2 regions of the Paenibacillus sp. FSL R7-0652 genome follow, and region 1 is predicted to be linked to the other one. Evidence: a T-box and tRNA genes for the amino acid it is inferred to sense, from the RefSeq annotation. Region 1 holds a T-box; the other holds one or more tRNA genes.

What was found. A T-box is a leader RNA that pairs with one kind of tRNA and senses whether it is charged. The one in region 1 lies ahead of trpS (tryptophan--tRNA ligase), so its partner is inferred to be a tRNA-Trp.
Region 2: it encodes a tRNA-Trp, which carries the amino acid that the T-box ahead of trpS (tryptophan--tRNA ligase) is inferred to sense. The anticodon was not compared.

What each region holds. Positions count from the first base shown of each region.
Region 1 is NZ_CP152001.1:755,745-760,148, reverse strand. It holds gene MKY97_RS03565 (PLP-dependent aminotransferase family protein) at 1-3, opposite strand, end outside; gene MKY97_RS03560 (DMT family transporter) at 307-1,242, shown strand; T-box leader at 1,270-1,620, shown strand; gene trpS (tryptophan--tRNA ligase) at 1,847-2,842, shown strand; gene MKY97_RS03550 (endospore germination permease) at 2,994-4,103, shown strand; gene MKY97_RS03545 (spore germination protein) at 4,084-4,404, shown strand, end outside.
Region 2 is NZ_CP152001.1:5,487,278-5,491,681, reverse strand. It holds rRNA gene MKY97_RS24185 (23S ribosomal RNA) at 1-1,713, shown strand, start outside; tRNA gene MKY97_RS24180 (tRNA-Asn) at 1,783-1,858, shown strand; tRNA gene MKY97_RS24175 (tRNA-Ser) at 1,860-1,951, shown strand; tRNA gene MKY97_RS24170 (tRNA-Glu) at 1,967-2,038, shown strand; tRNA gene MKY97_RS24165 (tRNA-Val) at 2,141-2,216, shown strand; tRNA gene MKY97_RS24160 (tRNA-Met) at 2,234-2,307, shown strand; tRNA gene MKY97_RS24155 (tRNA-Asp) at 2,335-2,412, shown strand; tRNA gene MKY97_RS24150 (tRNA-Phe) at 2,509-2,581, shown strand; tRNA gene MKY97_RS24145 (tRNA-Thr) at 2,603-2,678, shown strand; tRNA gene MKY97_RS24140 (tRNA-Tyr) at 2,688-2,773, shown strand; tRNA gene MKY97_RS24135 (tRNA-Trp) at 2,780-2,853, shown strand; tRNA gene MKY97_RS24130 (tRNA-His) at 2,883-2,955, shown strand; tRNA gene MKY97_RS24125 (tRNA-Gln) at 2,970-3,044, shown strand; tRNA gene MKY97_RS24120 (tRNA-Gly) at 3,049-3,123, shown strand; tRNA gene MKY97_RS24115 (tRNA-Cys) at 3,130-3,203, shown strand; tRNA gene MKY97_RS24110 (tRNA-Leu) at 3,237-3,315, shown strand; gene lanKC (class III lanthionine synthetase LanKC) at 3,857-4,404, shown strand, end outside.

The sequences.
Region 1 (4,404 bases):
CACTGTGTCTCCTCCTCTTCTAGAACTGTACCGATACAATACTGTATTTTCTCTATTGTAGCATGGGGTACGCCGAAGTATATTAAATAAGGCTCATATGTCCCATTGCTTGACAGCTAAGGGTGAGAATTAGGCAGATCAAAGATTATTAAGTTCCGCAGATATTGGACTGGGAGAGATTCATTACATCCATTCGTTTCGGTTTTGCTGACTTATAATTCAAGCCGACTTCGTTCGCTTACGTATAGAGCCTGTATTTTGCCAATTGAGTTTAGAGTCTGTATCGCATTACTGGAGGGAAAACGAATGAATACTGCACGAAGCCGAACCTATGCTTATATCGCAGCTGTTGTTTACGCCGCTATTATCGGGTTATCTTTTTTATTTGTGAAAATGACGGTCACCATCGCTCATCCCATAGATGTGCTTGCCCATCGCTTCGCCCTGTCGCTTATTGTGGTCAGCATTCCTGTGCTGTTTGGCTGGATCAAGATCCGTCTTCGACTGGCCGACCTGTGGAGAATTGTCCCGCTTGGACTGCTCTCACCCGTTCTGTTCTTTGCCTTTCAAGCCTTTGGACTGGTGACTTCCAATTCTTCGGAAGCGGGCATCATTCAGGCGATGGTACCTGTGTTCACCCTCGTCTTGGCTTCTGTCTTTCTGAAGGAACGGACATCTATTGTACAAAAGATGTCTCTGCTCCTGTCTGTCGCTGGCGTGATCTTTATCTTTGCCATGAAAGGCAGCGGCATGTCGATGAGCAATCTGCAGGGCATTGTACTGCTGCTGCTCTCGGCGATCAGTTTTGCAGGATACGGGGTACTGGCAAGACCGCTCACTCGGAAATATAAACCTCTGGAGCTGACTTGGGTTACCTTGATGGTAGGCTGCGTGGTATTTAATATCGCTGCATTCGTTCGCCATGCATACACCGGATCGATGGCCGAATACATCCAGCCGCTCGGCGATCTATCTTACCTGGGTGCGCTCGCTTATCTGGCGATTCTGTCTACCATGGTATCTACCCTGCTGTCCAGCTACGCCCTGACTCATCTGGAAGCTTCACGTGTCAGTGTATTCAGTAATTTGTCTACTCTCATCTCCATCGCAGGTGGGGCCTTACTTCTGCATGAGCCTGTATTCGGATACCACTACATTGGAGCTGTGCTGATTATCATCGGTGTACTTGGAACCAACATGAGCAATCGCAAACATGGGCTGGTCAGTCATTTAAAAGCATGATACAATGTGAAAAATTGTAAACGAACGTTATCAACGATGATGAAGAGAAGTACGCATGTCACGTTACTCCAGAGAGCCGGCGGATGGTGCGAGCCGGTGTGTCGGACATGCGGAAATGGGCTTCGGAGTTCCGAGTTGAACCAAGTTTTAGCCCGTTTAAGCCGGGAAAGGACTTTCAGTAGGCAAGGCGGCATGTCCTGCCGTTATCCATGGACAGGATATCGATCTAGATCATGTACGAAGTACGATCTGAGTTAGGCTAGCCTGACTTTATTTCACTTGACTGCAATGATTCAACTGCTGCATCCGTATCCCGTAAGTGAGCCGCGTACCAGCGGCTAATGAAGGTGGCACCGCGAGCACAGCCTCGTCCTTCTGTTCCATTTCCTTAGGGAATTGGAACGGAGGACGAGGCCTTTTTCATTTTTCAGGCGATTCTGGCAGCAGAGTATCCGCGTACATTAACTTTATTTTAAAACGAAATAAATCGCAGGCTGAAAGGAGGTGATGGTCGTGGAAGATGGCTGGTGGCGACAGCTCAAGCTCAACATCAACAACATTCATAACATGAACACCAAAACAACTATTCAAAGGAGAATGAATCATGCATACAACCCAAGAACGGATTTTGACCGGAGATCGAACAACTGGACAGCTTCACCTCGGCCATTACGTCGGCAGCCTGCGCAGCCGGGTGGAATTACAGGAAACGTACAAGTCTTATATTTTACTGGCAGATGTTCAGGCACTGACAACCCACTATGATCAGCCTGAACTGATTGCAAACAGTGTACATCAAGTGACCCTGGACTATTTGTCAGTAGGCATAGATCCAAACCAAGCCACCCTCTTCATCCAGTCCATGATTCCCGAAATTGCGGAGCTGACTGTGCTCTTCTCCATGTTTGTCACCGTAAACACACTCCGGCACAATCCAACCATTAAAACGGAAGCGCGAGACCGGGGATACATGGACCTGTATTATGGCTTTTTGGGATATCCGGTCAGTCAGGCTGCCGATATTGCTTTCTGTAAAGCAACACTTATCCCCGCAGGCGAAGATCAGATCCCCCATGTCGAGATGGCACGAAAGCTGGTTCGACGATTTAATGAGCTGTATGCACCTGTTTTCCCGGAACCGCGGATATTGACCGGAGAACGTTTGGGAGGTTTGGACGGTATCGGAAAAATGAGTAAAAGCATGGGCAATGCCATCTCCTTAAACGCAGCACCGGACGATGTCACAGCAAAACTGACCAAAGCCAAAACCGACCCAGCTCGCGTTCACCGTTCTGATCCAGGCCACCCGGATATCTGTCCCGTGTACGCTTATCATCAGTTGTTTCGAGAAAGCCATGCAGATGACATTTATGCTGCCTGCAGTCAGGGAAGAATAGGCTGTACGGAGTGCAAACGATTCGCTGCCGGTGCCATCAACGAGTTACTTGCTCCTTTTCGGGAACGACGCAGTTATTACGAACAGCGGGGAAATGAAGTCGAGGAAATGCTAATGGAGGGCACACGTCAAGCCAGGAATATCGCTAAAGAAACGATGCTTGAAGTACGCGAAGCGATGGGTATTCGTTATTTCGATCTCTGATAAGCATGAAGGGCAGGCCGCTATAACTATCTAGGCTCAGGTGAAAAAGGAAAGGTTCGGAGAGCCGAGTGTGATTCCCTCTCCGGTATGAAGTTCCACAAACACGTTAACACTGCTGAGGACAGTCTATCCAGAAAAGGAGATCCTCAGCATGAAGCGTACGCAGCCTTCTTTTTTGCAAGCCATGATGTTAATCATGTTGTCCGTTGGTCTGATCAGCCATGTATTAATTATACCTGCACTTCTCAGCGCGGCTAAAAGGGATTCCTGGATCTCCGTTCTATTATCCGCAGGGCCGTTCGTCATCTTTGTTCTGATGCTTGCCTATGTGTCTAAGTTCCTGCAGCATCAAACTTTACATGATTGGCTGTCTTCCCATCTTGGCAGACCCGTAGGCCTACTCCTGCGGGTGGGGAACAGTCTCTTTTTTCTATCTGTCATCTACTTTACGCTGCGGGACACAACAACCTGGGCCAAGACTAACTATCTGACGGAAACACCTGTCATGGCAACCACGATTGCACTCATGGCCTTATGTGGGTATGCTGCCTATAAAGGCATGCGCTCCCTTGCCTTCACAGCGGGACTGATTCTGCCGCTCGTCGTGCTGCTCGGTTTCTACGTAGCGATTGTCAATTCCCAGTATAAAGATTACAGCCGTCTTTTGCCTGTGTTGGAGCATGGATGGTCACCTGTATTTCACGGGATGGTGTACAGTCTCGCAGGCATGTTTGAGCTGCTCTTCCTCTGGTACATTCAGCCTCACCTCAGCAAACGCATAAAGTTATGGCAGTATCTGATGCTTGCTTTCATCATAATTGGTTTAACGACAGGACCGCTAATTGGGGCTATTGTAGAATTCGATCCTTACGAAGCCGCTAAAATGAGATATCCTGCCTTTGAGGAATGGCGTATCGCTTCCCTCGGCAAATATATTGCCCAGACTGATTTTTTTTCTATCTATCAATGGCTTGCCGGTTCATTTACCCGCATCAGTCTGGCTATGTATATTGTGGTAGAAATTTGGAATATTAAAAAAACCTCCAGAAGGATGATCTCCTGCGCCTCGTTAGCTGTATTTTTTATTCTATCCATGCTCTATCCTCTGGACGACATTACCTTTTCGAAGATTCTGGTCGATTACATCTTTCCATTCAATCTCGTGTATCTGAGTGGATTTGCGGTTCTGGCTGCGGCCGTTGCCCTTATCCATTCACGTCATCAGAGGAGGAAACAACACCATGGAGAAACACCGGATTGACAAGGCATCCTATGAGACCCTGCTTGTCTCCCTAAGAAAAAATTTTGAATCCTGTGCAGATGTGGTCATTCAGACGTTTTCTGCCCAAGATGAGACCGTTCGTTCTGTCATGCTGCTCTACTGTGACGGGCTGGTAGATAACAAACAGATCAATCAATTTATCATCCCGCGTCTGGAACAGCATACATTGATCATGGAAGAGGCTGTGCCCAAGGAGCTTGGCCTAACCCTGAAGCCTATAGATGACATTGCTGATCTCCAAAACATAAACATGCTCCTGTTTAGCGGGCAGCTGCTTCTT
Region 2 (4,404 bases), 1.9 Mb from region 1:
TTGATGCTTGCATCAGGGGTAGGGGAGCGTTGTATAAGGGTTGAAGGTGTACCGTAAGGAGCGCTGGACATTATACAAGTGAGAATGCCGGTATGAGTAACGAAAAGATCAGTGAGAATCTGATCCGCCGAAAGCCTAAGGGTTCCTGAGGAAGGCTCGTCCGCTCAGGGTAAGTCGGGACCTAAGGCGAGGCCGAAAGGCGTAGTCGAAGGACAACAGGTCGAAATTCCTGTACCACCGTAAATCGTTACGAGCGATGGGGGGACGCAGTAGGGTAGTGACGCAGGCTGATGGATGCCTGTCCAAGCAGTAAGGCTGATGTGTAGGCAAATCCGCACATCATAAGGCTGAGCTGTGATGGGGAGTGAAAATTACAGTAGCGAAGGTCATGATCTCACACTGCCAAGAAAAGCCTCTAGCCAGATGAAGGTGCCCGTACCGCAAACCGACACAGGTAGGCGAGAAGAGAATTCTAAGGCGCGCGGAAGAACTCTCGTTAAGGAACTCGGCAAAATGACCCCGTAACTTCGGGAGAAGGGGTGCCCCGGTAGTGTGAATAGCACGAGGGGGCCGCAGTGAAAAGGCCCAAGCGACTGTTTAGCAAAAACACAGGTCTGTGCGAAGCCGTAAGGCGAAGTATACGGGCTGACGCCTGCCCGGTGCTGGAAGGTTAAGGGGAGTGGTTAGGAGCAATCCGAAGCTGTGAACCGAAGCCCCAGTAAACGGCGGCCGTAACTATAACGGTCCTAAGGTAGCGAAATTCCTTGTCAGGTAAATTCTGACCCGCACGAATGGCGTAACGACTTGGGCGCTGTCTCAACGAGAGATCCGGTGAAATTTTAATACCTGTGAAGATGCAGGTTACCCGCGACAAGACGGAAAGACCCCATGGAGCTTTACTGCAGCTTGATATTGAATTTGGGTACGATCTGTACAGGATAGGTGGGAGCCTTTGAAGCATGAGCGCCAGCTTGTGTGGAGGCACCGTTGGGATACCACCCTGATCGTATCTAGGTTCTAACCTGGTGCCCTTAGCGGGTACGGGGACAGTGTCAGGTGGGCAGTTTGACTGGGGCGGTCGCCTCCTAAAGAGTAACGGAGGCGCCCAAAGGTTCCCTCAGAATGGTTGGAAATCATTCGAAGAGTGCAAAGGCATAAGGGAGCTTGACTGCGAGACCTACAAGTCGAGCAGGGACGAAAGTCGGGCTTAGTGATCCGGTGGTACCGCATGGAAGGGCCATCGCTCAACGGATAAAAGCTACCCTGGGGATAACAGGCTTATCTCCCCCAAGAGTCCACATCGACGGGGAGGTTTGGCACCTCGATGTCGGCTCATCGCATCCTGGGGCTGAAGTAGGTCCCAAGGGTTGGGCTGTTCGCCCATTAAAGCGGTACGCGAGCTGGGTTCAGAACGTCGTGAGACAGTTCGGTCCCTATCTGTCGTGGGCGTAGGAAATTTGAGAGGAGCTGTCCTTAGTACGAGAGGACCGGGATGGACGTACCGCTGGTGTACCAGTTGTTCCGCCAGGAGCACCGCTGGGTAGCTATGTACGGACGGGATAAGCGCTGAAAGCATCTAAGCGTGAAGCCCCCCTCAAGATGAGATTTCCCAGTATGTAAGACCCCTTGAAGACGACGAGGTAGATAGGCTGGGGGTGGAAGTGCAGCAATGCATGGAGCTGACCAGTACTAATCGGTCGAGGGCTTATCCAATAGCAGGTTTTAAGTCGCGTGAGTTTCGTTTCGAATCTAGTTTTCAGAGAACAACACTCTGAAACATATTCCCTGATAGCTCAGTTGGTAGAGCACTCGACTGTTAATCGAGTTGTCACAGGTTCGAGTCCTGTTCGGGGAGCCATGGAGAGGTGTCCGAGCTGGCCGAAGGAGCACGATTGGAAATCGTGTAGGCGTCACAAGCGTCTCGAGGGTTCGAATCCCTCTCTCTCCGCCACAATCTTTTTAGCAAGGCCCGTTGGTCAAGGGGTTAAGACACCTCCCTTTCACGGAGGTAACAGGGGTTCGAATCCCCTACGGGTCATAGTTATCTTAATAACTAAAGCTTGAGATGAGAGAAGCATCTCATCAAAAAAAGACTTGATTTTAATATCAGGTTTGTGGTAAGATCATAAATGTGTTATTCGGAGGCTTAGCTCAGCTGGGAGAGCATCTGCCTTACAAGCAGAGGGTCGGGGGTTCGATCCCCTCAGCCTCCACCATATAATATTTATAATGACGCGGGGTGGAGCAGCCCGGTAGCTCGTCGGGCTCATAACCCGAAGGCCGCAGGTTCAAATCCTGCCCCCGCAATTTAACTTTCCTAACCGAAAGTGATCTGGAACCGTGGTGTAGTTGGCCTAACATGCCTGCCTGTCACGCAGGAGATCGCGGGTTCGAATCCCGTCGGTTCCGCCATTTAAGATTTAACATGAGGGAAGCTGTTCACTAGATCTGCTGTATGGCACTGATGCCCTAGATAAGGTGTAGCAACTCAAGCTTTAACTTTATTGCGGCTCGGTAGCTCAGTCGGTAGAGCAGAGGACTGAAAATCCTCGTGTCGGCGGTTCGATTCCGTCCCGAGCCACCTTTATAGAAAACTTAATATGCCGGTGTAGCTCAACTGGTAGAGCAACTGACTTGTAATCAGTAGGTTGGGGGTTCAAGTCCTCTCGCCGGCACCATGTAATCCTGGAGGATTAGCGAAGTGGCCAAACGCATCAGACTGTAAATCTGCTCCCGTACGGGTTCGGTGGTTCGAATCCATCATCCTCCACCAGTTTTTAGGGGCATAGTTTAAAGGTAGAACAACGGTCTCCAAAACCGTTGGTGTGGGTTCAATTCCTGCTGCCCCTGCCAATTATAATTTAATGAATGTATTCTATATGGCGATCGTGGCGAAGTGGTTAACGCACCGGTTTGTGGATCCGGCATTCGGGGGTTCAATTCCCCTCGATCGCCCCTTTGTTATCTAATGGGGATTAGCCAAGCGGTAAGGCAACGGACTTTGACTCCGTCATGCATAGGTTCAAATCCTATATCCCCAGCCATTACGCGGACGTGGCTCAGCGGTAGAGCATCGCCTTGCCAAGGCGAGGGTCGCGGGTTCGATTCCCGTCGTCCGCTCCATAATAAGGCGCCATAGCCAAGTGGTAAGGCACAGCTCTGCAAAAGCTTTATCCCCAGTTCGAATCTGGGTGGCGCCTCCAGCATATTTTTAGTATATGCACACAGCAAAATAAGCCGGCGTGGCGGAATGGCAGACGCGCTCGACTCAAAATCGAGTGGGAAACCGTGGAGGTTCGAGTCCTCTCGCCGGTATTAATAAAAGAGTTCATTAGAGATAGTCTCTAATGAACTCTTTTTTATTTGGTTTTAGTACCTGATTCAATTAGGTCGTATGAACATAAAATTGCTATGGGGTTCAGGGTACTATTGTGAAATTTTAAAAGTCTCGACTAGATGATGGAAATGATTTTATTGGAGGTCTGCCCACACTTGAAAATCGAACTGATGAAGTTCTTATAGATGCCTTATACTTGCATTTTTCGGACGAAGCAAGATCGCTATTAGTTGTGAAAGAGAAATAAGTTTTATCAACCATACCTGTTCATTTAAATATTTTATTTAGAAAGATGATGGAAAATATTTAAATAAATAATAATATATTGTATAATATGAAATAAGAACGACACGTTTTAAAATTTGGTTTTTGTTGTCGATAAATCCTTCACCATGAGTGCCTCATTAATTCCTTTCACAACAAGATGTACTTGCTGCTCTTCATCATCTCATGAACTTCGAAGCGCAATTTTAGTTTGGTCCGGATATCTTTGAAGTATCAAAACGGAGGTATACCTTAATGCAAGGTAACATGTTATATCATAAGTATTTGAAACCGATGTCCGAATATTATGGGAAGATGGAGATTAGTGACAAGGCATATACCTATGAACTAGATGAAGTTCCAGATACATATACATTGAAAACAGAAATTGATTCTGTATGGAAGTATTACCACTTCAAAGGGGAAAATATACCAGATCAAGGTTGGAAAATTCACATAACAGCATTATTAGAGGAATGTCAGGATGTTCTAAAGAAGGTTGCACGGATATGCATAGAGATTAATATTGATTTCAAGCATTTAAAGGATAGACAAAGCTTCTTTGAACTGAATTCAAAAAATGCGAATCGCGCTTCTTCCGGTAAGTTTATAACAATCTATCCTAGGAGCAATGAAGTATTCCTTGAATTGTTAGAAACACTTTCCTTAGCTACTCAAGACTTTAAGAAAGGACCTTATATTCTTAGTGATAAGAGATGGAAAACCAGCAATGTATTTTATAGGTATGGAGGATTTAGACGTATACTCAATGAATCCGGTCAACATTGTATCAGGGATAAGAA